DNA from 4 places in the Pararhizobium sp. DWP1-1-3 genome. Region 3 is predicted to be linked to each of the others. Evidence: riboswitches for the same ligand, from Rfam matches in the RefSeq annotation. Region 3 holds a riboswitch; each other region holds the start of a gene.
The links. Region 3 has a riboswitch for cobalamin ahead of cobU (bifunctional adenosylcobinamide kinase/adenosylcobinamide-phosphate guanylyltransferase). Riboswitches for the same ligand answer to the same signal wherever they lie in the genome.
Positions count from the first base shown of each region.

Region 1: another riboswitch for cobalamin. It lies ahead of nrdH (glutaredoxin-like protein NrdH); the one in region 3 lies ahead of cobU (bifunctional adenosylcobinamide kinase/adenosylcobinamide-phosphate guanylyltransferase).
Region 2: another riboswitch for cobalamin. It lies ahead of ACP7BS_RS01255 (CbtB domain-containing protein); the one in region 3 lies ahead of cobU (bifunctional adenosylcobinamide kinase/adenosylcobinamide-phosphate guanylyltransferase).
Region 4: another riboswitch for cobalamin. It lies ahead of bluB (5,6-dimethylbenzimidazole synthase); the one in region 3 lies ahead of cobU (bifunctional adenosylcobinamide kinase/adenosylcobinamide-phosphate guanylyltransferase).

Region 1 is NZ_JAFCTR010000008.1:7,912-15,360, reverse strand. Features, by position in the region: gene ACP7BS_RS17075 (ABC transporter permease) at 1-141, shown strand, start outside; gene ACP7BS_RS17070 (alanine racemase) at 156-1,355, shown strand; gene ACP7BS_RS17065 (ATP-binding cassette domain-containing protein) at 1,366-2,103, shown strand; gene ACP7BS_RS17060 (TetR/AcrR family transcriptional regulator) at 2,113-2,769, opposite strand; gene ACP7BS_RS17055 (multidrug effflux MFS transporter) at 3,001-4,200, shown strand; cobalamin riboswitch at 4,421-4,642, shown strand; gene nrdH (glutaredoxin-like protein NrdH) at 4,899-5,120, shown strand; gene nrdI (class Ib ribonucleoside-diphosphate reductase assembly flavoprotein NrdI) at 5,149-5,565, shown strand; gene nrdE (class 1b ribonucleoside-diphosphate reductase subunit alpha) at 5,535-7,449, shown strand, end outside.
Region 2 is NZ_JAFCTR010000001.1:257,775-265,223, reverse strand. Features, by position in the region: gene ACP7BS_RS01260 (bifunctional diguanylate cyclase/phosphodiesterase) at 1-1,259, opposite strand, end outside; cobalamin riboswitch at 1,525-1,794, shown strand; gene ACP7BS_RS01255 (CbtB domain-containing protein) at 1,842-2,018, shown strand; gene ACP7BS_RS01250 (CbtA family protein) at 2,213-2,986, shown strand; gene ACP7BS_RS01245 ((2Fe-2S)-binding protein) at 3,032-3,889, opposite strand; gene ACP7BS_RS01240 (glucoamylase family protein) at 3,926-5,215, opposite strand; gene ACP7BS_RS01235 (DUF1194 domain-containing protein) at 5,372-6,169, shown strand; gene ACP7BS_RS01230 (aromatic ring-hydroxylating oxygenase subunit alpha) at 6,373-7,449, shown strand, end outside.
Region 3 is NZ_JAFCTR010000001.1:598,060-605,508, forward strand. Features, by position in the region: gene ACP7BS_RS02985 (cobyric acid synthase) at 1-1,353, shown strand, start outside; gene ACP7BS_RS02990 (chloride channel protein) at 1,368-3,158, opposite strand; cobalamin riboswitch at 3,400-3,795, shown strand; gene cobU (bifunctional adenosylcobinamide kinase/adenosylcobinamide-phosphate guanylyltransferase) at 3,970-4,494, shown strand; gene cobW (cobalamin biosynthesis protein CobW) at 4,498-5,562, shown strand; gene cobN (cobaltochelatase subunit CobN) at 5,785-7,449, shown strand, end outside.
Region 4 is NZ_JAFCTR010000001.1:729,635-737,083, forward strand. Features, by position in the region: gene ACP7BS_RS03595 (diguanylate cyclase domain-containing protein) at 1-1,337, shown strand, start outside; gene ACP7BS_RS03600 (LacI family DNA-binding transcriptional regulator) at 1,338-2,366, opposite strand; gene ACP7BS_RS03605 (phytanoyl-CoA dioxygenase family protein) at 2,472-3,665, shown strand; gene ACP7BS_RS03610 (SDR family oxidoreductase) at 3,753-4,574, shown strand; cobalamin riboswitch at 4,615-4,828, shown strand; gene bluB (5,6-dimethylbenzimidazole synthase) at 4,873-5,565, shown strand; gene ACP7BS_RS03620 (DUF2865 domain-containing protein) at 5,566-6,678, opposite strand; gene ACP7BS_RS03625 (acyl-homoserine-lactone synthase) at 6,853-7,449, opposite strand, start outside.

The DNA of each region.
Region 1 (7,449 bases), on a different contig from region 3:
GCGCTCGTCGGCTCGCTGATGATGGGCATGCTCAACAACGGCCTGATCCTGATGGGGCTTTCCGTGTCCGACCAGATGATCGTCCGTGGTCTTATCATTCTCGCCGCAGTCGCCGTATCGCTGCGCGAAAAGCTGCGCTGAAGAAAGGATACCCCATGTTTCTCGACGTTCTGCGCCGCCGCAACCCGAAACTCCTTGAAGCCGCGATCGCGCTGCACCGGCAGGGCAAGATCCCGGCCAATGCCTATGTGCTGGATCTCGATGCCGTCGAAGCCAATGCCGGTGTGCTGAAGACAGAGGCCGACCGGCTCGGCCTTAAGATATTTGCCATGACCAAGCAGGTCGGCCGCGCCAGTTCATTCTGCGCGGCCGTGCAGCGGGGCGGCATCGACCGGTCCGTTGCGGTCGACATGGCCTGCGCCCGCGCCACCCACCGGGCAGGCCTCCGCGTCGGCCATCTCGGTCATCTGCAGCAGGTTGCCCGCCATGAAGCCAAAGCCGCTGCCGCTGCCTTCCGCCCGGACTACTGGACCGTCTTCAACGATGAAAAGGCGAATGAAGCCGCTGAAGGCGCCAGGGCGGCGGGTTATGTGCAGGACCTGCTTGCCCGCATCAAGGCCGAAGGGGATACTTTCTATCGCGGCCATGAAGGCGGCTTCGATGCGGCCGATGTCGCTGATGTGGCCGATGCTTTCGACGCGCTGGATGGCGGACGGTTTGCCGGGATCACCACGTTTCCGGCGCTGCTGTTCGACCACAAGAGCCGCAAGGTTTTGCCGACGCACAATCTGGCAACGCTGACCAAGGCTGCCGAGGCGCTGGCGAAGGCCGGGCGCACCGGCATTGAGGTCAACGCGCCGGGCACCACATCCTCGGTTCTCTTGCAGGGCTTGGCCGATGCCGGGGCGACGCAATGCGAGCCCGGCAACGGCCTGCACGGCACGACGGCGCTGCATGTCGTGGAAGACCTGCCCGAGCTTCCAGCCGTCTGCTACCTCACCGAGGTCTCTCATCTGTCCGCCGGCAAGGCGTATTGCTTCGGCGGCGGCTTCTACATCGACCCGATCTTTCCGGACTATGACGTCAAGGCGATCGTCTCTGACGAGCCGACGGTCGCGGCATCGTCGCTGCGCAGTGTCGAAGTGCCGCCACCATCGGCCATCGACTATTACGCGATGATCGATGCTGGTGGACCGAAGGCGCCGAAGCCCGGCGACACCGCCGTCTTCGGGTTCCGCGGGCAGGCCTTTGTCACCCGCGCCTATGTCGTCGGCGTGTCTGGAATATCCAAGGGTTTGCCGAAGGTCGAAAGCATCGAGAACGGTTTCGGCGAACCTCAATCCTGGCCGGTATAGGAGAATGACCATGAACACTCAGGCCCCTGTGCTGCAGCTCAAGGACATCCGCAAGAATTTCGACGCCGTTGTCGCCATCGAGAATTTTTCGCTCGATATCTATCCCGGCGAAATCGTTGCCCTCGTCGGCGATAACGGTGCCGGCAAATCGACGCTGATCAAGATTGTTTCCGGCGTCTATGGCCCGTCCTCCGGCACGATCACCATCGAGGGCGAGACGGTCGCGATGTCCAGCGCCACCATGGCCCGCTCGCACGGCATCGAGGTGGTCTATCAGGATCTGGCGCTGGCCGACCAGCAGACGGTCTATATGAACATGTTCCTCGGACGCGAACTCACCAACGGCATCGGCCTGCTCGATCGCAAGACGATGATTTCGGAAACGGAAAAGCTGGTGAAGGAACTCGACGTGCGCATCCCCTCGGCGCACGCGACGATCCGCGATCTGTCCGGCGGCCAGCGTCAGGGCGTTGCGATTGCGCGGGCCACCCGCTGGGCAAAGAAGCTGATCCTGCTCGACGAACCCACGGCGGCGCTCGGGGTCGCGGAAACCGCGAAGGTCGAGGAAATCGTGCAATCGCTGAAGTCGCGCAATATCGGCGTGCTGATCATCAGCCACAGCCTCGATCAGGTGTTCAAGCTGTCGGACCGGATCTGCGTTCTGAGGCGTGGCAAACAGATCGGCATCCGCAGGACTGCGGAGACCAACAAGAACGAGATCGTCTCGATGATCACCGGTGTCAGCTGACGCCGGGACTTACGCCGTCTTGACAGCCAGCGTGTTTGCCTGCGCTGGCCCATAGGCCCGCATGAATGTCCGCACGGCATTGCGGGCCGCAATGTCCAGTTCTGCTTCCGTCGGCGTGACGCCAAACAGCGTGCTCATCTGCAGGTCGGCATTGACCAGTGCCAGAAATTGACGCGCCGCAACGTCGAAATCGTCTGCCTGCAAAAGGCCCTTGTGGGCGAGCCGGGCAAAAAGTGCGGCCAGTGCCGTGCCGATCTTGCCAGGGCCATGCTGGCGCCAGCTTTCGAACAGGTGCGGATAACGCTCGCCTTCGGACTGGACCAGCTTGCGCAGGAATTTTCCATCCTGGTTGCAGATGCAATTGTGGCTGAGGCGCACGGCAAAGGCGACGAGATCGTCTTCGAGATTGTCCGGCTTCTCGGGAAAGGTTGAGAGAGTGGTGAACAGCATGGCGTTTGCCCGGTCCATCACGTCCTCGACCACGGCGGTGAACAGGTTCTCTTTTTCGCGATAGTGGTTGTAGACGGTCTGACGCGAGACGCAGGCTTCGGCGGCGATCTCGTCGATGCTGGCGCCGGTAAAGCCTTGACGGCAAAAGACTTGGGCGGCGGCTTCCAGAATGGACTTGCGCTTGGCACATTGCCCGCGCTGGCTATGCACGGACATTTTCGGCACTGTGTCATGATTGGTTTTCATCGGCCGAAGATAATGCCTCTTGACGTTTTAGACAATGGTGTCTAATTTTACAGCTCTGTCCAATAATATTGACACGGCTTGCCAAGCAGGCGTCCTCCCAAGCACCGCGCGCCCTTGGCAACGATCACGGTGAACTCCTGAGAGCAACGCGGCGCCAGACCGACCCGGTTTTGTGCGGCCGTTTTCTGAAAGATGCCCCCCATGACGTCCTCCTTCTTCCGGACTGCCCTCATCCTCGGCCTGTTGTCGGCCATCGGCCCGTTTGCCATAGACATGTACCTGCCGGCGCTGCCCTCGATCGGGCAGGACCTTGGCGCCGAGAACCATATCGTGCAGCTGAGCCTGCTCGCCTTCTTCGTCTCCTTTGCGGTGGCGCAGCTGGTCTACGGTCCCCTGTCCGATATGTGGGGCCGCAAGGCGCCGCTCTATATCGGTATCGGCATCTTTGCGCTCGCCAGCATCGGCTGCGCATTGGCAAGCGATATCGAAACGCTGATCGCCTTCCGCTTCCTGCAGGGGATCGGCGGAGCTGCCGGCATGGTCATCCCGCGCGCCATCGTTCGCGACATGCATACCGGCGTGCAGGCCGCCCGGCTGATGTCGCTGTTGATGCTGGTGTTCAGCATCTCGCCGATCCTGGCGCCGCTGACCGGCAGTGCCGTCATCGAGTTCTACGGCTGGCGCGGCGTGTTCTGGGCGGTGATGATCGCCGCCTTCATCGGCCTCATCCTGCTGGCGACGCAATTGCAGGAAACCCGCCTGAGGGAGCACCGTGCCGGGAGTGGCCTGCGCAGCGCCATGGCTGCCTACGGCCTGCTGCTCAGGGACAAGAATTTTCTGACGCTGACCTTCATCGGCGGCCTCGGCATTTCCAGCTTCCTCGTCTATCTCGCCAACTCGCCCTTCGTGCTGATCGACTATTACGGCCTGTCGCCGACGCAATACAGCTTTGCCTTCTCGATCAATGCCGTGTCGTTCTTCGCGGTATCGCAGGCGACCGGCTGGTTCGGCGAACGGTTTGGGCTCGTCCGGGTCATGCGCATCGCCGTTGCAGCCTTCGCGCTGACCATGGCGGCGATGGCCATCGTCATGAGCCTCGGCTTCAACCAGCTGCCGGTGATGGCCGCGTTCCTGTTCGTCGGTTACGGCTTTCTCGGTCTGGTCATTCCGACCAGTGCGGTATTGGCGCTGGAAGACCACGGCGAAATCGCCGGCACGGCATCGTCGCTGATGGGAACGCTGCATTTCGTCACCGCCGCCGTCGCCATGGTGATCGCCTCGGTGTTCTTCGACGGCACGGCCGTTCCGATGGCCACGGGCATCGCGCTCTGCGCCGTCGGCGCGCTGCTGCTCACCCAGGCCACCATCGGCCGCCGCCGTGCAGCTGCCGCTGCCGAGTGATAGGTGGTTCGTCGTCCCGGCCGGTCCAGACGGGCGCCCGGCGGCCCACGCGCGTGGCTCATTACTGATACCGGGGCCACTGTCCCGGGCGGCTGCCCCACTATCCACAGCCGATTGCCGTGGCGGGCATTAACTCCCCATTATCCACAAAGCTGCAAAAAATATGCACCGCAAGGCATGTTTCCGATGTCTACACATTGACGTTATTTTCCTGTCGTATACTATATCTAGTGTTAAAGGTTCCTCCAAATCGCAAGGTAGGGAGGCTAAGAGGGAATGCGGTGCGCTTGGCCATAAAGGCAGGCAAAACCGGAGCTGCCCCCGCAACTGTAAGCGGCGAGCGTCTGTTTCATTTCAGGTCACTGAAGCATCAGGCTTCGGGAAGACGGAATGGACGCCACGACCCGCAAGCCAGGAGACCTGCATTGAACAAAACGTCCACGGGCGGGGTGCCCGGAAGGTCGCGTGATGTGCAGCGGAATGATTCCGCTTTGGATTGCGTTCTTCCGATGCCCGCCAAAAAGGCTTCGGGGTGAAGGCATGTCAGTCAATCGAATTCGCAGACCAAGATATGCGGGATCGGCGGCGCAGGCCTAACCTCCCGCAAGTATCGCAATACAAGACCCCACGATCGGATCCGCGTGCAGCGGCTCGGAGCCTTTCGTGTGCCAGCAATATCACAGACCACGAGGACCATCATGAACATTACCGTCTACAGCAAGCCTTTCTGCGTCCAGTGCACCGCGACCTATCGCGCGCTCGATCGCGAAGGCATCGACTATCAGGTCGTCGACATTTCCAAGGACGAGGACGCCTTCGCGAAGGTGATCGGCCTCGGATACCAGCAGGTTCCGGTGGTGATTGCGGGCCAGGACCATTGGGCTGGATTCCGTCCGGACAAGATCAACGCGCTGTCCTGAGCGCGGCCTGAGTGCGGGTGGACAAGCGATGGGCCTGATCGTCTACTATTCCAGCCTGTCGGAAAATACCCATCGCTTCGTCGCCAAGCTCGGTTTGAAATCGGCCCGTATTCCCGTCAGCAGTGGCGCGGAAACGCCCGATGTGCGCGAACCCTTCGTCCTCATCCTGCCGACCTATTGCGGCGATGACGGCAAGGGGGCTGTTCCCAAGCAGGTGATCCGCTTTCTCAACAACGCGGACAACCGATCCCTCATCCGGGGCGTGATCGCCGCCGGCAACAGCAATTTCGGCGAGACGTTCGGTCTCGCGGGCAATGTCATCTCGGATAAATGCCGGGTGCCGTACCTCTACAGGTTCGAGCTTCTGGGCACGGACGAGGACGTCGCCAATGTCATCAATGGATTGGAACGATTTTGGACGTCTCAACGCTCGAACGCCCTTTGAAGGTCACTGAACAGGCGATTGACTATCACGCGCTGAACGCGATGCTGAACCTCTATGACGACGAGGGCAGGATCCAGCTGGACAAGGACAGGCTGGCGGCGAAGCAGTATTTCCTCCAGCACGTCAACCAGAACACCGTGTTCTTCCATAATCTGCGGGAGAAGCTCGATTATCTGGTGACCGAGGGCTATTACGAGCGCGAGGTTCTCGACCAGTATTCGTTCAACTTCGTGCGCGACCTCTACGATCACGCCTATGCCAAGAAATTCCGTTTCCCGACCTTCCTCGGCGCCTTCAAGTATTACACCAGCTACACGCTGAAGACCTTCGACGGAAAACGCTATCTCGAGCGCTACGAAGACCGCATCTGCATGGTGGCGCTGGCGCTGGCGCAGGGCAACGAGGCGACGGCCCGCGACATGGTCGACGAGATCATTTCCGGCCGCTTCCAGCCTGCAACGCCAACCTTCCTCAATGCCGGCAAGAAGCAGCGCGGCGAGCTCGTTTCCTGCTTTCTGCTGCGCGTCGAAGACAATATGGAATCGATCGCGCGCGGCATCAATTCAGCGCTGCAACTGTCCAAGCGCGGCGGCGGCGTTGCCCTGTCGCTGACCAATATCCGCGAGGCCGGTGCGCCGATCAAGCAGATCGAAAACCAGTCGTCCGGTATCATTCCGGTGATGAAGCTGCTGGAAGACAGTTTTTCCTATGCCAACCAGCTTGGCGCCCGCCAGGGGGCAGGGGCCGTCTATCTCAACGCCCATCACCCCGATATCATGCGCTTTCTCGATACCAAGCGCGAAAATGCCGACGAGAAGATCCGCATCAAGACGCTGTCGCTCGGCGTCGTCGTGCCCGATATCACCTTCGAGCTGGCGAAGAACAACGAGGACATGTATCTGTTTTCACCCTACGACGTGGAGCGCGTCTACGGTGTGCCGTTCACCGAAATCTCGGTCACGGAAAAGTACCGCGAGATGGCGGACGATGCCCGCATTTCCAAGAAGAAGATCAAGGCGCGCGAATTCTTCCAGGTTCTGGCTGAAATCCAGTTCGAGAGCGGCTATCCCTACATCATGTTCGAAGACACGGTGAACCGGGCCAATCCGATCGCCGGCCGCATCACCATGAGCAATCTCTGCTCGGAAATTCTGCAGGTGAGCGAGGCCAGCGAATATAATGACGACCTATCCTACGAGCATATGGGCAAGGACATTTCCTGCAATCTCGGCTCGCTGAACATTGCCGCCGCGATGGACAGCTCCGATTTCGGCAAGACCATCGAGACGTCGATCCGGGCGCTGACCGCCGTTTCCGACATGAGCCATATCTCCTCGGTGCCGTCGATCGAGAAAGGCAATGACGACAGCCACGCCATCGGCCTCGGCCAGATGAACCTGCACGGCTATCTCGCCCGCGAGCGCATCCACTACGGCTCGGACGAAGGCGTCGATTTCACCAATATCTATTTCTACACGGTGACCTACCATGCCATCCGGGCATCGAACCGGATCGCCGTCGAGCGCGGGTCGAGCTTCAAGGGTTTTGAGAACTCGAAATACGCTTCCGGCGACTATTTCGACAAATACACCGAGAAGGAATGGGTGCCGGCGACCGGGCGTGTCGCCGAACTGTTCGAGACCGCCGGCATCCACATCCCGACGCAGGAAGACTGGCTGGCCCTGAAGTCGGATGTCATGGCGAGCGGCCTCTATAACCAGAACCTCCAGGCCGTGCCGCCGACGGGATCGATCTCCTATATCAACCACTCGACCTCCTCGATCCATCCGATCGTCTCGAAGATCGAGATCCGCAAGGAGGGCAAGATCGGACGCGTCTACTATCCGGCGCCGTTCATGACCAACGACAATCTCGACTATTACC
Region 2 (7,449 bases), 340 kb from region 3:
ATACGCGGAACCTGCACACCCTGCCGCATCCAGGCCTGCCGATCCTTGAGCGCCGCCCTCAGGATGGCAGCGTCGAGGTCATCTAGCCGGCCGAGACTGCTCGCAACCTTGATGAATTCGCCCGGCAAAATCATTCCGCGCTTTGAATGGCGCCAGCGTGCCAGGACCTCCATTCCGACAATGCGCCGGGTCCGCGCATTGACCTGAGCCTGATAGTAGGGAATGAACTCCCCTTTCTCCAGTCCATGCGCCAATTGCCGGCCGACGCGCTGCTCGTTGTTGAGCTGCGCCTTCAAGTGCGCCGAGTACACTTCTACCCTGCCCCGTCCGAGTTTTTTGGCCCGTTGCAGCGCGATGTCGGATTCCGCCAGCAGGCTGGCGATATTGCGGCCGCTCGCCGCCGCGACCCCCATCGAGGCGCCGGTCCGCAAGACCTCATCATTATGCCAGACAGACTGCTTCAATTGCTGCGCCAGCTGCTCAGCGCGGTGTTTGAGATCATCCAGCGAGGTAAAGTTTGCGATCAGAACCGCAAATTCGTCGCCGCTGACACGCGCGATGAACGAGTTCTTCGGCACGCCGGCTTCGATCTGCCGGGCGCAGGATTTCAAAACGTCGTCTCCGGCTGCGTGGCCAGCGGTGTCGTTGATCTGCTTGAACCGGTCGAGGCCGATATGCAGGATCGCCAGCTTTTCGGGGCCGGTCTCGCCGGCGAGTTCCGCCAATCGCCGGTCGAAGAACCGGCGATTGGGAAGTCCCGTTAGGTAATCGTGCTCGGCTGCATATTCGATCCGCTCCGTGGTTGCTTCCAGCGCGACAGCGCGCGCCTCGGCGATCGCCTTCTGCCGCCGCAGTTCGCGATTGAGCAGCACGTCAGCTGTGACATCCCATTCGGCTCCGATGAAGGTGATATGGCCGTCTTCCTCAAAACAATAGGCACGCGAACGCAGGTAGCGTGTTTCGCCATCTGCCAGAATGATCCGGTATTCCGAACAATAAACGTCCTTGGTCAAAATCGCCCGATCGAAGTCGGCTTGGGCTTGAGCAAAATCCTCAGGATGGATCGCGTTCATCCAGACTTCCGCCTTGACCCGCTTTTTGGTCTTGCCAGTCGCGTAGAGCCGGTGCATCTGCAGATCCCAGACGACTTCGTCTTTCTGGGTGTCGTGCTCCCACACACCGATCTGAGAAGCGTCAAGCGCAATTCCCAAGCGGCGAAGAATATTCTGGAATTCCTGTTCGGACCTCGCCGCGTTCATGGTTTTCTCTGTGGAGGATTCTTCGCGTATCAGCGCGGTTTACCCTATGCCAAGGTTCCTAAAGAACTATTGTTCCATCATTTGAGAAGAGTATTTTCCGTAAAAAAACAACCACGGAGTGTTACCGCGAGGCAACCAGTTGCAACCAGGGAGTATTCGGCAATCCATTACATATCAGATTTAGATATTGTACTAAAAAATCAAGACAGACAATGCGTCATTGTAGGTCGCAGCGCTGAATTGACATGACCGGGGCGACGGCATAATCATCGTTGGATCAATTGGTTCCCTGGCGGCGAGGTGCTTTCGGGGAGTAAATGGGAACGTGACGGATGGACCCATTCTGGGCATCTTTATCACGGCCGACCCCGCGACTGTAGAGCGGTCAGAGTTTGTCATGCCGGTATGTGCAGCCGGTAGAAACCACTGCGGCGACGGGCCCTTGGCCCCTGCCCCGGGAAGGTGAGACAAGCTCCTTGGCGCGAAAGCGCCTGACGCCGCGAGCCAGGAAACCTGCCGGTTGATGAGGGGCATGGTGCCCAATTGGTGGGATATTTCCCACGCGCCATCACGGAGGTTGTCATGGCTACGACTACAGTTTCAAGCGTTCCGCTTTCGCTCAACGACCGCATTACCACGGCTATTCTCGCCCTGTTGATCGGCGGCTTCCTGGTTTTCGGCGCCGGCCTTGCCAATTCGGCCGTGCTGCATGATACCGCCCACGACGTCCGCCATTCCTACGGCTTCCCGTGCCATTGATGTGAGCCGTGGAAGGCTTGAGGGCTTTCCACATTCTATCGGTGAAGCGGATGGCGGATTTCCTTTTGGAAATCGCGCGGCCGCGGGCTGCGCCCATGCTCTGGCATCGGGCGGTTTTTGCCTTGAGGAATTGAAACACGACAAGCGTTGAGCACTGACGAGAGATCGGCTCCGCTTGAATTTGGGGGTATCAAATGATTGTCAAAACACTGCTGGCCGCATTGGTGGCTGGATTGATCGCTGGCGTCTTCATGACGGCGGCGCAGGAATTGCGGGTGGTCCCGCTCATCCTTCATGCTGAGGAATATGAGGTCAAGGAACCCGCTGCCGAACCGCCGGCGGCGACAGAAGGCCAGCAGCAGCATTCGTCGCTCAACCACTCTTCGGTGATCGGCGAAATGCTGTCGGCACTGTCGCCGGTCACGCCGGCCTACGCCCATGAGGGCGAACATGAAGACGAGGGCGGCATCATGTTCGGCATGAGCCGGTTCTCCGGCACGCTTCTTGCCAATCTGGTGGCCGGCGCCGGCTTCGGCCTGTTGCTCGCGGGTGCCAGTCTCGCCTTCAACTATCCGATCACCCTGCGCAACGGCGCAGTGTGGGGCGCGTGCGGCTGGTTGACGGTTCATCTTCTGCCCGCCATCGGCCTGCCGCCGGAGTTGCCGGGCTTTCCGGCCGCCGATCTGCATGACCGGCAGATCTGGTGGATCGCAACCATCGTTCTCGCTGTCGCCGGGGTCTATCTCATCGTCCTGCGCGATGAAATCCTTGCAAAGATCATCGGGCTCGTCCTGATCGCCGCACCGCATGCCTATGGTGCGCCGCAGCCGTCTGATATTTCGAGCCCGGTTCCGGCCGTTCTCGGAGCGGAATTCGCGGTCGCCGCCTTGGCAACGACACTGGCATTCTGGATCGTGCTCGGCGTGATCTCCGGCTACCTGAACGACAAGCTTCTGAAATCGGCCTGAGCCTAAATCGTTGCCGCGCAGGCATTGCTTGCGCGGCAACGGCAATCAGAGGCCGCCGGTACGCTCGATATGGGCGTGCAGGCGGTCTCTTTGCGTCTTCGTATCGAGAAGAACGCAAACATCGCAGAAATCCCCGCCCTCTGTTCGATAGTAGAGACAGCAGCCGCTTCGCAGGCGGAACACGCGCTCGACCGCAACGCCATCGCAAACAGCCTCAATTCGCTGATAGCGCACGGCATTAGAGAAAAGCGGCGATCCCGTTCTATTGATGATGGCAAGTGCCTCAGCCATGGCGCGCTCCTCGTCGCCCAAGGCTGTACCAACCTCTAGGAAAGCGCCCGCAATGCCATCGGCCGCCAGCCGCCATTGCGCGACAGGAGAGAGGCCAGTGCGTGCGTGCAGCGCGTCGATCACCGGAAGGACGCTTGCGACAAATAGATCGTGAAACAGTAATGCCCGGTCGTCGCCACGCACAAAACGCTCCAAGCGAAAATGAAGACGGCTGATATCGGATGGACGCATTTCCATGGGGGAAATGCGATCGTGCGGAACGACGGGCTCGAAACGGAACGCCAGGCCATCCGGGCTGAGGTCCGGAACGAGCATCGTCCCCAGATAGACCGCTGCAGCCGCGATGCTGAGATGATGGCTGTAGAAGGAAATGAGATGGGCGGCCCTGACGCGGTCATCCATGCCGGTGGCAAAACGGTTCTGATAGTCCAGCAGGCCGGCGACCATATCGCCATCACGGCGCCATGCCTCGGTGACCGGCAGAAAATCGCCGCCTTTTACCCCCAGCGATACGGCAACCTGCGGAAAATGCTCCGCCTGCCAGGCGGTGGCGGCCTCTGCCTGCCCTCGATCGCCCTCGCAAAAACTGCTTGATTTTCGATTTTCGTCCAAAGGGGCCGCCCGTCATCGCATGGCAGCCCGTTTACCTTAAAGCCATCCGCCAGAAAAGCCTGCCCGTCTGAGGCCGCGCCGGATAACCGGTGTTTCGCGCAGCATGTTCCAGTAAAGGCCTGTGCGATAGTTCTCGATCATCATCACCAACAGCCCGTGGTCAAGACCGACGCAACGGTTGTTGATCCACCCTTCAGCCGTCTTGCCGGGAACGCTGGGATTGAAACTGCCGATAAAACGGCCCTCGTCAACGACGTCGGGATAGCTCGAAAGGATATGCCTTGTCGCCGACATCGCCGCCTGCGGTTCGAACGGCAGGCATGCCAGCGGTGCCCAGGGTGCAAGCGTGCCATCGTCCGGCCCGAGCGGCGCACCGCGCGCAGCGTAGCCTGCAAATTGCTGGCGCCGTCCATCCTGCAAACGGCGCGGACGCTGCGGGCCGTCACAGGATGTCAGCCCCCAAGTGTCGGCACCATAGCCGGTAAAATTGCCGGGATTGGCGATCGCATAATCGCGCTGAACGGCAATGGCACGACGCGTGTTTTCAAAATAATCCGTATCATGCGCCGCGACAGCCCCATCGCGGATGCCCCGGAAATCGATCCATGCATGTGAAAACAGATGAATGAACAGCGGCCCGGCGTAGAGGAACGGCTTGCCCTTGACCGTCATCCAATCGAATTTCCCGGCAAAGGCATCATAGCTTTCCTTGCCGATCGGATAGGATGGCGAGGCCAGAGCCAGCGTATAGAGAATGATCGCTTCGCTGTAGGATTCCCAGTGATAGGGCATAAAGCCCGTCCGGGGCTTCCATCCGAGCCACAAGGCGCCCTTGCCGTCGAGTGCCCACGCCCAGTTCGCCCGGGCATAGAGCATATCGACGTGAGACCGGATCTCCGTCTCGACCTCATTGTCCTGATTGAAATAGGCAGCCGCGGTGATCATGCCGGCGATCAGAAGCGCGCTGTCGATCAGCGAAAGCTCGCTGCGCCATGTCCGCAGACCGGTCTTCATGTCGAGAAAGTGGTAGTAGAGCCCCTTGTAGCCGGTCGCATCCTTGTTGCGGCTTTGCGGGCTTTGCGCAAAGAATCGCAAGGTGACCAGCGTCCTGGCAGCAGCATCCTGCCTGCTCATCCAGCCTCTCTCAACGCCGGTGGGATAGGCGGAAAGGCCAAAGCCGGTCGCAGCAATACTCGAGGGAGCATCCGGCAACGAGGTATCTGCAATCAAGCCGTTTTCGGGATTGACGAACTCCAGAAAATATCCGAACGCCGCTTTCTGCAACCGGTCGATAATAACCGTGTCGGTATCGTTTTTCAGAAGCATTGCAGGCTTACTCCAGTCGATCGAAAGTTCACTAAAAATGACAGCCGGTACAAATCACCGATTGTTGAAGTCGCCCGCATCCGGAACGGTCGCCTCACCTACTATTTGTGTTACATTTTAGTTTCATACGATCCTTAGCAGTGATTGGATGACCTTATGTTCACAACACTTGCACTGTTTCTCACGATTTCGGGTACCCCAAGTGCAACACCTGTCGCCGACGTCGCTCAGGTGGATGTCGCATTGGTGCTCGCCGTCGATATGTCGGGGTCGATGGATCTTGAAGAGGCGCAAGTGCAGCGCAGGGGCTATGTCGAGGCCCTGCGTCATCCGGATTTCATCAACGCGGTCACTGCCGGCCTCAACGGCCGCATCGCCGTCAGCTATTTCGAATGGGCAGGCAGCGTCAACGAAACCTCCGTCATCAACTGGCAATTGATCGACGACGCACAGGATGCCGCAGACCTGGCCGAACATCTTGCCTCCCGGCCGGTTTTCACCCGCCGCGGCACATCGATCTCCAACGCCATAACCTTCGCATCGAAACTGATATCAGCCAGCCCCTACGATGCGATGCGCCGGGTAGTCGATATCTCCGGCGATGGGCCGAACAATCTGGGCCCCCCGGTCGATCCGGCCCGCAACGCAGCCGTTGCCAGCGGCATCGTCATCAACGGACTTGCCATTCTCATCCGCCCGTCCGGCGGCACGGTTTCGCTGGACAGGTACTATGCCGATTGCGTCATCGGCGGCCCCGGATCCTTCGTTCTGCCGGTTCACCAGCCGGAAGATTTCGCCGTCGCCATCCGCCAGAAACTGGTCATGGAGGTCAGCCGCAAGGGTTCGGGCATGCGGATTATCCCCGTGCAAATGACGCCGCCCACCGATTGCATGATGGGTGAAAAGCTGCGTCCCGGCTTTCTCGACCGGATTTATCCGGAACTGGAAAAGTAGACTTTGTAGCGAGCACGCTCGTCTCGCGGCATGACAATATCAGGCTTTGGCATACGCCCTTCGCACAATAGCGCGAACCAGTAACCTCCCCAACGTCGCCATCAATTGGCAAACTTCAAGGATCGATGATGCCTCAACCTATTCCTTCGGATAGAAAAATGTGATTATATTGAATGAACGTTCAGCAAGATATGGGGAAATTCATGAACGAAATGACCCGGAACATCGGTATTCCCAATGACTGGGACCGGCGCGGCCTGCCCGGCTGGTGCTATCACAGCGACGCCCTGCTTGAGCTTGAAAAACAACATGTTTTCCGCGAACACTGGCAGATCGCCTGCCACATCTCCGACATCCCAGAGGCCGGCAATTACGTCACCATGGATGTCGTCGGCGAGCGCGCGCTGATCCTGCGCGACCAGGACGGCACGGTGCGCGGCTTCCACAATATCTGCCGCCATCGCGGCTCGCGCGTCGTTGCCGACGACAAGGGGACCTGCCGCAATGCGCTGGTCTGTCCGTTCCATGGCTGGGTCTACAATCTGGACGGCACGCTCCGCGGCGCCGCCCGCCCCCGCTCCTTCCCGCCGCTCGACAAGCAGGAATTTGGGCTGATCGCACTCGATCTCGAAGTCTGGATGGGCTTCGTCTTCATCCGTTTCGCGCCCGGTCCGCAACCTTCCGTCACCGAACTGATGCAGCCCTTCGCCGCCGAACTGGGGGAATACAAGACACAGGACATGGTTCCCGCCGGGGATATCTGGACCCAGGCCTCGCCGGTCAACTGGAAATCGGTGCGCGATGTCGACAATGAGGGCTATCACGTGGCGATGGCGCATCCGGCGCTGCAGGATCTCTACGGCTCGACCTATTACGACGAGCCGTTCGTCAACGGCCTCTGCCGATCGTTCGCCACCTACAATCCGCATGCCGGCCGCCGCTGGAGCGTGCGCAACTATGTCAAGATCGCCCCGGAAGCAACACACCTGCTGGAGCATCTGCGCAAGGCCTGGATCTATTACGGCATCTTCGCCAATGCGGTGATTGCGGTGACGCCGGAGGCCGTGCAGTTCTATCAGGAGTTTCCGCTCTCGACGGGCGAAACGATATTGCGGGGCGGCGTCTACCGGCACCGCGACGAGACAAGGCAGCAACGCGCCGCCCGCTATCTCGCGCACCGCATCGATCGCGACACCCAGGCCGAGGACGTGCAACTGACGATCTGGTCGAACGAATCGATGACCTCGAAGGCCTTCAGCGGCTTTTACCTGTCCGATCTC
Region 3 (7,449 bases):
GCTCCGTTCAAGCCGCAGAACATGTCCAACAACGCGGCAGTCTCCGACGATGGCGGCGAGATCGGCCGGGCTCAATGGCTGCAATCGATGGCGGCACGCATCCCATCATCGGTGCATATGAACCCAGTTCTGCTGAAGCCACAGTCCGAGACCGGCAGCCAGATCATCGTCCAGGGCAAGGTGGCGGGGCAGGCGAGAGGGCGCGATTATCAGGCCTTGAAGCCGAAGCTGATGGGCGCCGTCATGGACAGTTTCGAGATCGTCCGGTCCGGCGTCGATCTGGTCGTCGTCGAAGGGGCGGGGTCACCGGCCGAAATCAACCTGCGTGCCGGCGATATCGCCAATATGGGCTTTGCCACGCGCGCCAATGTGCCCGTGGTCCTGATCGGTGACATCGATCGCGGCGGCGTTATCGCGTCGCTAGTTGGCACTCACACCATTTTGTCCGGCGAAGACCGCGCGATGATCAGCGGCTACATCATCAACAAGTTCCGTGGTGACGTGTCGCTGTTTGACGATGGGATCGCAGCGGTGAACGGCTTTACCGGCTGGCCTTGTCTCGGCGTCGTGCCCTGGCTGAAAAGTGCTGCCCGTCTGCCGGCCGAAGATTCCGTGGTTCTGGAAAAGCTGGCGCGAGGCACGGGCAGGGCGCTCAAGGTCGCCGTGCCGGTTCTGTCGCGCATCGCCAATTTCGACGATCTTGATCCTCTGGCTGCCGAACCCGAGGTCGATCTCGTTTTTGTTCGGGCCGGCGAGCGCATTCCCGCTGACGCCGGTCTGGTGGTGATCCCGGGATCGAAGGCGACGATCGCCGATCTCGCCGATTTTCGCGCGCAAGGATGGGACCATGATCTGCAGGCACATGTGCGGCGCGGCGGCCGTGTCATCGGTATCTGCGGCGGCTTTCAGATGCTCGGAGCGCGCGTCACCGATCCGCACGGCATCGAGGGCAATATCAGTGAGATCGAGGGACTTGGCTTGCTCGCAGTCGAAACGGAGATGGCGGCGGAAAAGACGGTGCGTAACAGCAGCGCCCGCTCGGCGATCTACGATGTTGCGCTGGAGGGTTACGAAATCCACCTCGGCCGTACAACGGGTCCCGATTGCGCCCGCCCGGCGGTGATTATCGACGGCCGGGCAGACGGGGCGGTGTCGGCCAACGGCATGGTCAGCGGTACCTATCTGCACGGCCTGTTTGCCAGCGACGCCTATCGTTCGGCACTGCTCAAAAGTTTCGGCATCGAAGGCGGCGGCGAAAACTACCGCATCTCGGTTGACCGTGCGCTCGACGATGTCGCAGCCGAGCTGGAAGCGGTGCTTGAGCCGCGATGGCTCGACAGCCTGATGTCCTGAGCGGGGCGAACCCTTCAGATTTCTCCGGATGCCTCGCGGCGTCTGCGGTCAAGCTCTTCGCTGTAACGGCGCAGCGTATGGCTTTCCGTCAACAGGCCGACGACGCGCCGTTCGATGAGATTGTTGACCACGGCCAGCCCATCGCTCTCCGTGGTGTCGAACAAGGCGGCTGCCTGCTTGGCGTTCATGTTCGGCTGCAGGAAATCGTTGGGAAGGCGGATGAAGCCGGAAAGGTCTTGCTTTTCCTCGCTGGCCTCGATGGGGCTGGCATAGACTTCCGGCACCTGGATGATGCCGGCATATTTTGCGCCATCGACGACGACGACCCGTTGTGTCGATCCAAGCGGAAAATCTCTCCGGAAATCCTCCAGCGTTGCCTGCGCATCGATCGTACGAACGTCGGTACGCATCAGGCGGCCGACGGTGAGGTTCCGGATCCAGCCAACATCATGAGCACTGCGGATGCTCTCACCGCGCAGGTGAAAGCGCCAGGTGGCGAACGAGTAGCCGAAGGTGGTGCGCACAACGAGCGAGGAGGTGATCACGGCTGCCAGAACAAGGACGGTGATGGGGAAGTCGCCGGTGATTTCCAGCGCCAGGAACGTCATCGTCAACGGTCCGCCGATGATGGCAACCGCAAGCGAACTCATGCCGACGACCGCATAGATGACCGGCGTCAGCGTTGCCTGGGCAAAGACGTAGGGCGCGGAAAAGGCAAACAGCTTGCCGAGCAGCGCGCCCATGAACAGCGACGCAAAGAACAGGCCGCCGCGAAAGCCGGAACCGATGGAGACCGCCGAGGCGAGGGATTTCATCAGGAACAGGCCGATCAGCATCGGGATTGCCGGCGAACTGGCGAGATTGAGATGCAGGGCACCGTGACCGGCCGAGAGCACCTGGGGCGACACCAGTGCCAAAAGGCCGACGACGATGCCGCCGAGCGCCGGGCGCGCGGGAGCGGGGATAAAACTGCGTCGGGCAAGCCCCTCGATGAGCGAGACGCCCTTCATCAAGAGGATGCCCATGGCAGCGCAGAAGCAGCCGAGCAGCAATGCCGGCAGATAGTCGGCCGGAACGACGGCGCCGAACTGGCCGACATCGATGGTGAAATCGCCCGCATACAGCCATCGGGCCACGAGATTGGCGATCAGGGCGGAAACGACCACCGGCGTCAGCGACACGATCGTATAGGTGCCGATGATCAGCTCGAAGGCATAGAAGGCACCGGTCAGCGGCGCATTGAACGCGGCGGCAATGGCGCCGGCAGCGCCGCAACCGACCAGGGTGCGCAGATCCGAGCGGCGAAGCTGCAGCGAGATGCCGAGCTTGGAGGCGATGCCGGACGCCAGCTGCGTGTAACCGGCCTCAAGCCCGACGGAGGCACCAAAGCCGTTGGAGATCAGGTTCTGTATCGCGACGACGATGCTGTCGGTGAGCGAGAGACGGCCGCCATGCAGGGCGTTGGCCTCGATCGGATCGACCATCGGCTTCTTGCGCCAGGATGCCAGAAGCATCATCACCAGGCCGAGAATGATCCCACCGGCCACCGGCGCGATCAATACGGAAATTTCGCCCTGCAGATTGCTGGAACTCAGCCTTTCGTCATCGGCAATGCCGAAGATCAGGCTGTGCAGGCGGCTCGATATGATGCTCATCGCGGTGACGGCAAGACCCGACGTTACACCGACGATCATGCCCGCGACGACCAGGCCGAGTTCGCTCCGCCGCGCAAAGGCCCGCATCCGCCCGAGATCGAAAAGCAGCGAGAGATAGCCGAGCCGCCGCAGGTTAAGTTTCGGAATCATCTTCAGCTTCATTGCCTGGCCATCCTGTCTCTGCGCCGTCGTGGGCATTTCCGCTTTTCTTCGAATTGCGAAAACCGCCTGTCTTTTTTTCTACGCAATTTCGGACGCAAAACCGCTGCGCACTTCCGCTGGAATTGCTCTAGAAGGCATGGTCTGGGAGATCAAGCTTAGTCTTGCCGAGGCCGCGCCAAACCATGGCGGCGAGAGAGTGCCGCAATTGACTTGATCCAGGCGAGCGCCTAATCATCGGTCATTGGATGGTTCCCGATATGCCGTTGCATGTTGGGAGTAAATGGGAATGCGACGGGCCGGACCCAGACCGGGCGTCCTTATCGCAGCCGACCCCGCGACTGTAGAACGGTCAGGGTTCGCCATCCGGGAAAGCCGATGTTTCCGGACTGTCCGCATTCGCGGCAGCGGTAAGGATCGGCCCAACCGGAAAAGCCACTGGAGTAGCATCACGATCTGCCGGGGCCGGACGCCTCTAAATCTACGAATCGTCCGCCTCTTCGTGATATCAGTCGATTGCGGTGACGCAATCTGGCGCAAAAACTCCGGGAAGGCGAGGCGGGCCCGTTCGTCCCTTTTGGGGCGTGGCGCCGTGAGCCAGGAGACCTGCCATCCTCAAGGGCCCCGTCTTCGATAGGGCTCGCCCAATCCAGGGAGAGATACTCCCGATGCCAGCACGGAGGTTGTCATGGCTTTATTATCCCGTTCCCGGAACGGCCTGTTTCGCGTTGCCGCGAATGCCGCTTTGCGTGACCCAAGGGTTCCTGTCCTTTCCGGCGCGCGCTGAGGCCAGGATCTTTTCATGACATCGATACTGTCAGGCAGCGTGCTGGTTCTGGGCGGCGCCCGTTCCGGCAAATCCGCTTTCGCCGAAAAACTCGTGACGGCGTCGGGTCTGCGCATCCATTACGTCGCGACCGGAAGGGCCTGGGACGGCGATATGCAGGCAAGAATTAGTGAGCATCGCGATCGCCGCGGCGCCGATTGGCAGACCCATGAGGAACCACTCGACCTTGCCGGCTGCCTGAAGGCGATCGATGCGCCTGATCGCATCGTTCTAATCGATTGCCTGACGCTCTGGGTCACCAATCTGATGATGGAACATCGGGATATCGCGGCGGAATTTGAACGGCTTGCGGCCTATGTGCCGCAGGCCAAGGCCAAGCTGGTCTTCGTTTCGAACGAAGTCGGGCTGGGCATCGTGCCGGAGAACCGGATGGCGCGCGATTTTCGCGACCATGCCGGCCGGCTGCACCAGATCATTGCGGAGATATCCGCAGACGTCTATTTTATCGCGGCTGGATTGCCGCTGAAAATGAAGGGTTGATCCATGACTATTGAAAAGGCCGCCCACGGCAAGATCCCGGCGACCGTCATCACCGGCTTTCTCGGTGCCGGCAAGACGACGATGATCCGTAACATCCTGCAAAATGCCGGCGGCCGGCGCATCGCGCTGATCATCAACGAATTCGGCGATCTCGGCGTCGATGGCGACGTCTTGAAGGGCTGCGGCGCCGAAGCCTGCAGCGAGGACGATATCATCGAGCTGACCAATGGCTGCATCTGCTGCACCGTCGCCGACGATTTCATCCCGACGATGACGAAGCTGCTCGAGCGCGAAAACCGCCCCGACCATATCATCATCGAAACGTCCGGTCTGGCGCTGCCACAGCCGCTGATCGCCGCCTTCAACTGGCCGGATATCCGCACGCAGGTGACCGTCGATGGCGTCATCACCGTCGTAGACAGTGCCGCCGTCGCTGCCGGACGCTTTGCCGACGATCATGACAAGGTCGATGCGCTGCGCGTCAACGACGACAATCTCGATCACGAAAGCCCGATCGAGGAACTGTTCGAAGACCAGCTGACCGCTGCCGACCTGATCATTCTCAACAAAACCGACCTGCTCGATTCGACCGGCCTTGCCTTTGTCCGCAACGAGGTCTCTTCGCGCACCAGCCGCAAGCCGACGATGATCGAGGCGAAGAACGGCGAGGTTTCCGCCGCCGTCCTGCTCGGCCTCGGCGTCGGCACCGAAAGCGACATCGCCAACCGCAGGTCCCATCACGAGATGGAGCACGAGGCCGGTGAAGAGCACAGCCATGACGAATTCGACAGCTTCGTCGTCGAACTGGGTTCGATTGCGGATCCGGCCGCTTTCATCGAAAAGCTGAAGCCGATCATTGCCGAGCATGACGTGCTGCGCCTGAAGGGGTTTGCGGACATTCCCGGCAAGCCGATGCGTCTGCTGATCCAGGGCGTCGGCGCCCGCATCGACCAGTATTTCGACCGCCCCTGGGCTGCCGGCGAAGTGCGCCGCACGCGCCTGGTCGTCATCGGCCTGCACGACATGGATGAAGCCGCCGTGCGTGCCGCGATCGCTGCGGCGGTTTGAGGGCGCTTTGACCGGGCGAGACCATAACCCCTCCCCAACCCCTCCCCACAAGGGGGAGGGGCTTGGACTGCGTTTGCCGCGCCTTTCGTGGCTGTTTGAGCCGTTCGGAGTACGCTTCTTGGATGAGGTTACCGGGTTTGGCATAAGGGTTCGGCAGATAAGCCCCGCCCCCTTGTGGGGAGGGGTTGGGGAGGGGACTTTGCCCAGTCTCAAGGAGGTAACATGCATCTCCTCCTAGCCCAGAAAGGCACGATTACCGACGGCGAGGAGGCGATCGATCTCGGCCAGTCGCCGGCCGATATCCTGTTCCTGTCGGCAGCCGATACCGAGCTTTCGTCGATTGCTGGCGCGCATCGCACGCGTGGAGGAAAGTCGAGCCTGCGGGTGGCAAGCCTTCTGACGCTCAAGCACCCGATGTCGGTCGATACCTATGTCGACCGCACCGCCCGGCATGCCAGGCTGATCATCGTTCGCCCGCTCGGCGGCGCCAGCTATTTCCACTATGTGCTGGAGGCGCTGCATGCAGCCGCCGTCACCCATAAATTCCAGATTGCCGTGCTGCCGGGCTGCGACAAGCCCGATCCGGGGCTGGAGCCTTTTTCGACCGTTTCCGCTGAAGACCGCAACCGCATGTGGGCCTATTTCACCGAAGGCGGCGCCGACAATATGGCGCGGCTGCTGCGCTATGCCGAGGCGCTGATCGACGGCGCGGAAAAACCGGAATCGGCAGCACCGCTGATGAAGGCGGGGATCTGGTGGCCGGGGCAGGGTGTGATCGGGGTCGAGGCTTGGAAAAAGGCTGTTGGGTTTAGTGCTTTCGGCGAGATACCCCCCTCTGTCAGCTCTGCTGACATCTCCCCCTCAAGGGGGGAGATCAACGCGCGGCTTACACGCCAATCCCAAGCGGAATTTGAGATTGCGGAACCTGATGTGGGAATGCGGGAGCGTGCTCCAGCGATCTCCCCCCTTGAGGGGGAGATGCCCGACAGGGCAGAGGGGGGTATGCCTCCGAGAAACAAGAGCATCCCATCCCATTCGACGGTGGTAGCGGGAGAGGGGCTCGAACCCCCGACCGTTGCCCTCTGCTTCTACCGGGCGTTGGTCCAAAGCGGCGAAACAAAACCTGTCGAAGCCTTGATCGAGGCGCTGACCGCCGAAGGGTTGACGGTGCTGCCGGTGTTCGTGTCCAGCCTCAAGGATGCCGTGTCGATCGGTACGCTCCAGGCGATCTTCGGCGAGGTGCCGCCTACCGTGGTGATGAATGCGACGGGGTTTGCTGTTTCCGCTCCCGGCGCCGACCGCAAGCCGACCGTGCTTGAATTTTCCGATGCGCCGGTCCTTCAGGTGATTTTTTCCGGCTCGTCACGATCAGCATGGGAAGCCTCGCCGCAGGGCCTGATGGCGCGCGACCTGGCGATGAACGTGGCGCTGCCTGAGGTCGATGGCCGTATCCTGTCGCGGGCCGTCTCGTTCAAGGCGGCGGCAGTCTATGACACCGATGTCGAGGCCAATATTGTCGGCCATGAACCGCTGGCCGACCGGGTCGCCTTTGCCGCCAAGCTGGCAGCCAACTGGGCGAGGTTGCGTCAGGCCGCGCCGGCTGAGCGCCGTGTGGCGATCATCATGGCGAACTATCCCAACCGCGACGGGCGGCTCGGCAATGGCGTCGGCCTCGATACGCCGGCCGGTACGATCGAAGTGATGAAGGCGATGGCGGCCGCCGGCTACGGCATCGATTCCATCCCCGCCGATGGCGATGCGCTGATCCGGCATCTGATGGACGGTCCGACCAATTCGGCGCGGGCGGATTGCGAGATTCGCGAAACGCTTTCACTGAATCAATACGACGCTTTCTTTGCATCTCTTCCTGTTCAGATTCAGGCTGAG
Region 4 (7,449 bases), 130 kb from region 3:
AAAGCGAGATGCGCCACCAGGTCGATGCGGTCGTGCAGTATCAGGCCGGACTGTCCTATTGGGACAAGAGTTTCGCGGAGCTTGAAGACCGCACGTTTACCGACGCTTTCGTCAAGCAGGAGCTGACCGACTGGCTCTGGCGGGATTTCGGTTTCTCCTGGATGATCTTTGCCGACGCCTCCGGCCGGACGTTGCTGGCCATGGAAAATGGCCGCAAAGTGGATGCCGGGACGGGCGGCCGCACCCTGAAATGGGTCGAGGATCTCATCGACAAGGCGAACAGTCTTTACGAGGCGGCACTGATCGCCAAGGGCGGCGGATGGGTACTTTTATCGACGGATAAAAATCCGGACGTATTGGCGGCGCCGTTGCCGAATATCCACGCCGCAGACCTGCGGATGATCGATGGCAGTATGAGCATCGTCGTGGTGCAGGCCGTCGTTCCGAAGACGATGGACATTCCAGCCGGCCGCCGCAAGCCGGTGTTCATGATCACCGTCAAGCCGTTCAGCGGGCGCATGATCCGCGACATGGAAGACAGGCTTGGCATTTCCAACCTCGGATTCATCCCGTTGCGCCAGGTGGCGAAGGGCTTTATCCAGGCTGCGGTCAGCGATTGCTCCCAGCCGGCTTGCATGGTTGCAGCCTGGACGCCGCGCGCACCCGGCAGCTTTGTCCGCTCAGAGACGCTGCCGAGCGTGATCGTCATCGCGATGCTGGCAGCCCTGACCATGGCTTTCATCGCAGCCCGGTTCGGCGCGGTCTTTTCCGCTCTGCAGGACAGCGAAGCGGAAAACCGTCACCTCGCCAAGCATGATCGCCTAACGGGCGTTTTGAACCGCAGCGGTTTCGACGATGTGCTGCATGCCTCGCTTGCCAAGGTCAAGGAACGTCCGTTCTCGCTGCTTTGCCTCGATCTCGACACGTTCAAGGTCGTCAACGACACCTACGGCCATCCGGCCGGCGATGCCGTGCTGAAGACACTGGCCGCCAGGTTTGCCGATCGCGTCGCGGGCCAAGGTTTCGTAGCGCGGCTTGGCGGCGATGAGTTCACAATCATTGTCAATCATACGGTTTCGCACGCTGACGTGATGACGCTTGCCAACGCGCTGATCGCCGATGCGCAGGTTCCGGTGCCGTTCGAGGGACACTTGCTGCGCGTCGGCAGCAGCGTCGGCGTGGCCTTTGCGCCCGAACACGGCAACATTGCCCGCGAAATCGTCCCCCTGGCTGACCAGGCGCTGTACCTGGCCAAGAACCGCGGCCGCAATCGAGTCCAGACGGCCGATGATCTGGTTGTCGCGGATCGCATCCCGCGTACCGGACAGGCTGCCTGATCAGCGTCCGGATGCCGGAATATTGTAGGGCGTGATGACTTCCACCGCCGACAGCCGGGCAATACCTTGTCCGGCCAGTGCGCTCTTTTTTCCCAAGATTGCCCGGAACGCGGTGCGTATGTCGGCCTTCAGGTCGTGGTGCAGGATGAAATGGATCTGCCCAGTGCGCAGGAATTCGAGGTTTCCGGCATCGAGGTCATGTGCCACGAATATGGAGCAGGCCCGGTTTGCGGCAGCAAAGGCGGCCAGCACCGCGCGGTTGCCGCCGCCGATCGAATAGACGGCGTTGATGCCCGGATGGTTTGACAGCGCTTCGGCCGTCAGTGCGCCGGTTGCGTCGTCGCGGCCAAACCCCTCGCTGATTTCAACGATGCCGATCGACGGATAGCGGTCGCGCAAGGTGCGGCGAAAGCCGATTTCCCGTTCTTCTTCGCCGCGAAACCGGCTGCTCGACAGGGTGGCAAGGACGATCGCCGGCTGCCCGGAAAAGCGTTCGCCGATCAGGTAGGCAGCTGTTTCGCCGGCTGCCCTGTTGTCTGCTCCGGCATAGGCGGTGCGTGGCGCATTGGGCAGGTCGGTGACCAACGTGACGACGGGAATGCCGGATTGTTCGAGCCGCGCCACGGCGGCGCTGATCTCGGGCACATCCGGCGCCTTCAGGACAACCCCGTCAGTGCCGCGCAGGCGCACCCGGTCGAGCAACTGGACGATCTCCTGCGGGCGCATGGTTTCGGCGAAATGAAAGCGGGACCGGAAGATCGTCGGCAGAAATGTCAGGCTTTCGCTTTCGAACGCATCCCGGACGGCGTCGGTAAAGCGGTCGGGCGCCTCCATGATGACGTCGATGCCGAATTTGCGGCCCTGGATCTCGACGCCGGGCTGCTGTTTTTCCAACTCGCGAATTGCGGCGCGCACGCGCAGTTCGGTCTGTTTGCGCACACCGGGGCGAGCGTTGAGGACACGATCGACCGTGGCGACACTGAGGCCGGCCTGAAAGGCGATGTCCTTGACCCGAAATTCGTGCGCCATCGCCGTTCCGTTCTGATGGTTTTTTGAGGTGTTTCTGCTCTATATCAGCTTCCCCCTCGGCGTATAGTGCGGTCAACGACAGACATCCGGCGGGAGGAAATGGGGATGAAAACCGACAATAGTGTGGAGCAGCGTGCGGATCGGATATGGCTGACGGAAGCCGCCTGCGATCTTGAGGATTTCCGCGCCGAGGTGGAGCGCACGACATCGCTTGCCGACTATCCGCATGCCGCAGCGATCGAGAAAAACGTTTTGATCTATGACAGCGCCAGCGTGCTGAAGGCGGCAGCTTCACACGAGGGGCGCCGGGCGGTACTGGCCGAGATCTGCGAGGCCTTTGCGACAGGGCCCGGCGTCGTCGTGCTGAAGCGGGCTTTCGAGGATACGGCCGTCATCGATATCGCGAGCGGCATTTTCGACGATATCATCAACGAGCAGCACCAGACCAGCACGGGCGGTGGCGATCATTTTGCCAAGCCGGGCGCCAATGACCGAATCTGGAATTCGCTGGAAAAGCACTGCCTGCGCGACCCTGAAAATTTTGCCGCCTACTATGGCAACGCCCTGATCGCTTTGGTCAGCGAAGCCTGGCTCGGGCCGAGCTACCAGATGACGGCGCAGGTCAACCGGGTCAATCCGGGCGGGGCGGCGCAATCGGCACACCGGGACTATCATCTCGGCTTCTTGACCTCGTCCGTCATCGAGCAGTTTCCGGCACATGTTCATCGGCTGTCGCCGGTCCTGACGCTGCAGGGGGCGGTGGCGCATTGCGACATGCCGCTGGAAAGCGGGCCGACTTTGTTCCTGCCCTACAGCCAGACCTATGTTCCCGGCTATCTGGCGCTGAAACGCCAGGAGTTTCGCGATTATTTCGATCGCCACCATGTGCAGTTGCGGCTGTCGAAGGGCGATCTGGTGTTCTTCAATCCGGCGCTGTTCCATGCGGCGGGAACCAATCGTTCCGAAGGGATCAAGCGGGTGGCAAACCTGTTGCAGGTTTCCTCCGCTTTCGGGCGGGCGATGGAGACTGTCAACCGGCAGCGCATGAGCGCCGTGCTCTATCCCGCCTTGAAGGCGATGCTGGCGGATGGGCGCTTGTCTGGCAGCGAAGCCGCTTGCGCCATCGCATCCTGTGCCGAGGGCTATTCGTTCCCGACCAATCTCGACCGGGATCCACCGTTGGGCGGGCTTGCCCCCAAGACGCAGGCGCAGTTGATGCACGAAGCTCTGTCCGGCGGCTGGGAGGAAAGTGCATTCGTAGCGGCGCTTGCCGCGCAATCGGAGAAGAAGCTCAGCTAACGGACCGATGTCTTGCAATTTGAACTCCTGCCCGAATGCCGGGCGGGAGTTTTTTGGCATCGGCGATATCGAAATGGAGGAAAGACAATGAGCACTGACTATGGCCGTCTGGACGGCAAGATCGCAATCGTTACCGGTGGAACGCAAGGCCTGGGAGCGGCGATCGCGACGCTGTTTGCCGAGCGCGGCGCGGCCGGCATCGTCATCTGCGGCCGCAATGCCACCAAAGGCGAGGCCAAGGCGGCCGAGATCGGCAAGGCGACCGGAACCCGGGTCGTCTATGTGCAGGCCGATCTGGAAAAGGTCGAGGATGCGCGCAAGGTGGTTGCCGCCTGCGACAGGGAATTTGGCCGGGTCGATGCGCTGGTCAACGCGGCCGCGATTACCGATCGTGGCACGATCCTCGATACCAGCCCGGAACTGTTCGACCGGATGTTTGCCATCAATGTGCGCGCGCCGTTCTTTCTGATGCAGGAAACGATCAACGTCATGCGCCGGGAAAAAATCGAGGGGACCATCGTCAATATCGGGTCGATGTCGGCCATGGCCGGGCAGCCTTTCATCTCTGCCTATTGCGCGTCCAAGGGCGCGCTGGAAACGCTGACCAAGAACACGGCCTACGCGGTGCTGCGCAACCGGATCCGCGTCAATGGCCTGAACATCGGCTGGATGGCATCCGAAGGTGAGGACCGCATTCAGCGCGAATTCCACGGATCACCTGCCGACTGGCTGGAAAAGGCTGCGGTCAGCCAACCCTTCGGCCGCTTGGTCGATCCTGCGGAAGTGGCGCGCGCCTGCGCCTATCTGTCGTCGGCGGAATCCGGCCTGATGACCGGTTCGATGATTTGCTTCGACCAGTCGATCTGGGGTGCTTATGACGGATCGCCGCATCCGGTCGCGGCGATCTGACAAGAACCGGCGTGCCGCCTTGCAAACGGCGGCCCGCTATGGCCATATCGTTTCGTTCAGGTGCCTGCGCAAGCAGGAGAATCGGGAATCCGGTGAAAATCCGGGACGTGCCCAGCGCTGTAACGGGGACGGCTTTGCTTTTACGAATCTCTGAATCATTTCAGAGTTCTGCCACTGGATCTTCAATCGATCCGGGAAGGCGGCAAAACCGGATGATCCGCAGTCAGAAGACCGGCCTGACGAGATGGACCAGCCCCGCGCGGACGGCGGGAGGTTTCGCATTGTTGGGGATCAAACGATGCAAACTGAACCACAAGACCGCCTTGTGAGGGCGGACGCATTTTCATCGGACGAGCGCGCCGCCGTCTACCGCGCCATCGAAACCCGCCGCGACGTGCGCGACCAGTTCCTGCCGGCGCCCTTGCCGGACGCGCTCATCGGGCGGTTGCTCGCTGCCGCACACAGCGCGCCGTCGGTCGGCTTCATGCAGCCATGGAATTTCATCGTCGTCCGGGACGAGGACCGGCGCGCTCGTGTTTTCGAAGCCTTCCAGCGGGCCAACGAAGAGGCGGCGCTGATGTTCGAGGGCGAGGTGCGGGACAAATACCGGTCGTTGAAGCTTGAAGGGATCCGCAAGGCGCCCGTCAGCATCTGCGTCACCTGTGATCCGACCCGGGCAGGCAAGGTCGTTCTCGGCCGGACGCACAATCGGCGCATGGATGCCTTTTCCACCGTCTGCGCGGTGCAGAATCTCTGGCTTGCTGCACGGGCCGAAGGCGTCGGCGTCGGCTGGGTCAGCATTTTTCACGAACGCGACATCAAGGACGTGCTCGACATCCCCGGTCATGTCGACATCATCGCCTGGCTCTGCCTTGGTTATGTCGACACGCTCTATGCCGAGCCGGAACTGGCCGTCAAAGGCTGGCGCCAGCGCTTGCCGCTCAAGGATTTGGTGTTTTCCGATTGCTGGGGTGCGCGACCAGTCGATTGATCAGTTGGTCTGCTGTAGTTCCTGATATCCGGGGCCGGTTGGATGCCTGAGGTCGATCGAGGTTTCCTGCGAAGGCAGGAAGCTCGGGCCGACAACGCGAACCTTGTTGTCCTGCGGATTGTAAGGCCGGTCGGCAACGGGGGTCTTCACCTCGACCGGGTCGGCCTTCTTGCGGGTGCGAACCTCGATAACGCCTTTGCCGTCGTCCGGCGTGCTCTGTGGTATCGCCGTGCGTCCGGCGGGAGCGCAGCCGCACTGACCGGGCTGGCTGAAATCGCGGGTCTTGTAGGCGAAAGCCGACGGCAGGTCGGCATAGGGTTCGCCGGTGGCGGCGGAGACCATCTGGTTTGTCTCTTCGGTCGCCAAGGCATGATAGTAGAGCGCCGTCTCCGCTCCCGGACACCGCCGCTGGCAGGTTTCGGCATCGCGCTGGAAATCGGCCGGGGACGAGTTCGACGAGATCGGGAAGAACGCGCCGTCGCAGGTACGCACGCACATGGTGCGCAGGCTGCCCGGATAGTCCGCGCTTGGACCAAAGCCGTCATCCGGCGTGGCGAAGTCGGCGTTGCTGCCGCGCATGTCCGGCTCGTCTTCACTGATCGGCGGCAGATCGTTCAGGATGTTGCGGTGGGTTTCCGGTTCTTCGACGGCGGCACTGAGGACTTCATCCTCCTCCTCGGCGCAGCGATTGGCGGCAAGCGCTGCGTGGATGCGCCGCCGGGTGATGTCGCTGGCGCCCCCTTCCAGAAGATTCTGCCGACGGGCTTTCAGCGTTTCGAGATCCATCTCCATCTGAGAGATTTCGGCGTCGAGGCTGTAGCAGGCGTCTTCGTTCGGGCCACCGACAATGATGACGCTGCCGGAACTGCATCCCAGCCGTCTCAGATCGCTGCGCGCCTGCCGCAGATCCAGGTTCTGGCGGGAGATCGCGCTGGTGTAGTCGCGCAGATTGGCATTGGAGGCGACGATCTTCGGCAGGCTGGCAAGGCGGGCATTCAGCCGTTCGCACACAGCCGAGGCATCGGCCGTGGTCGTCATGACCAGAAGAAGCGGAGCGATCAGCGCCGCAAAGGATTTCGAACGGAAGGTCACGTGTTCCTCTCGCCTGAGCATACCGGCACGTGCCGGGTACGAAGGAACATCCTGCGCACTCTGACTTTGCCCTTATCATAACGTCATTCGACGGTGCTGCAACGGTTGCTGCATGGCAGCGTTAACGGCAGGCGGGAGTTTAATGCGAGGCGAGGCGGGAGAGCCACAATCGGCGGCTCTCCCGGGGCAAGGCAATTATGCCGCCCGGGCGGTTTCCAGGGACATTGGCCTTTCCAGCACCGATCCGCCGATTTCCGCGACGCTTTTCATCCGTTCCAGAAGGTCGGGCGTAACCTCCCAGGCAACGGCCACGGCGTAGACGGAACCGATCCGCTGCGGTTCGCCGATACGCTCGCCGGGGCAGCCCATCCGCCTGAACATGCGCTCCAGGAAGACATCGGTGACCGTGACGATGTGGCTGAGACCGGACGACAGCCCGAGTTCGCCAACGCCGCACATCAGTTCCGCCGCCGCAATCGTCACCTGATTGGAGCCGCGATCCTGCGAGATGGTCGGATCGATGCAGAAACGGCTGGATTCCCAGACGGACGCGCTGCGCACCTGCGGATTGTCACCAAGCAGGATCGGGAACGTGTCATCCAGCATGTTGGGTCCAAGCGTCGGCAGCAGCCGCAGCGCACCGCGCAGGCGGCCCGTCTGCTCCGAATAGGAGAGCACGTAGAGCGGATTGGCATCATCATAGTGATCGATCTCCCAGTCGCCGCGAAGCGAGACATCCCATTTCAACAAATCGTGAAAGACACGCTTGCGCAGCCGGAACATGGCGTCGAG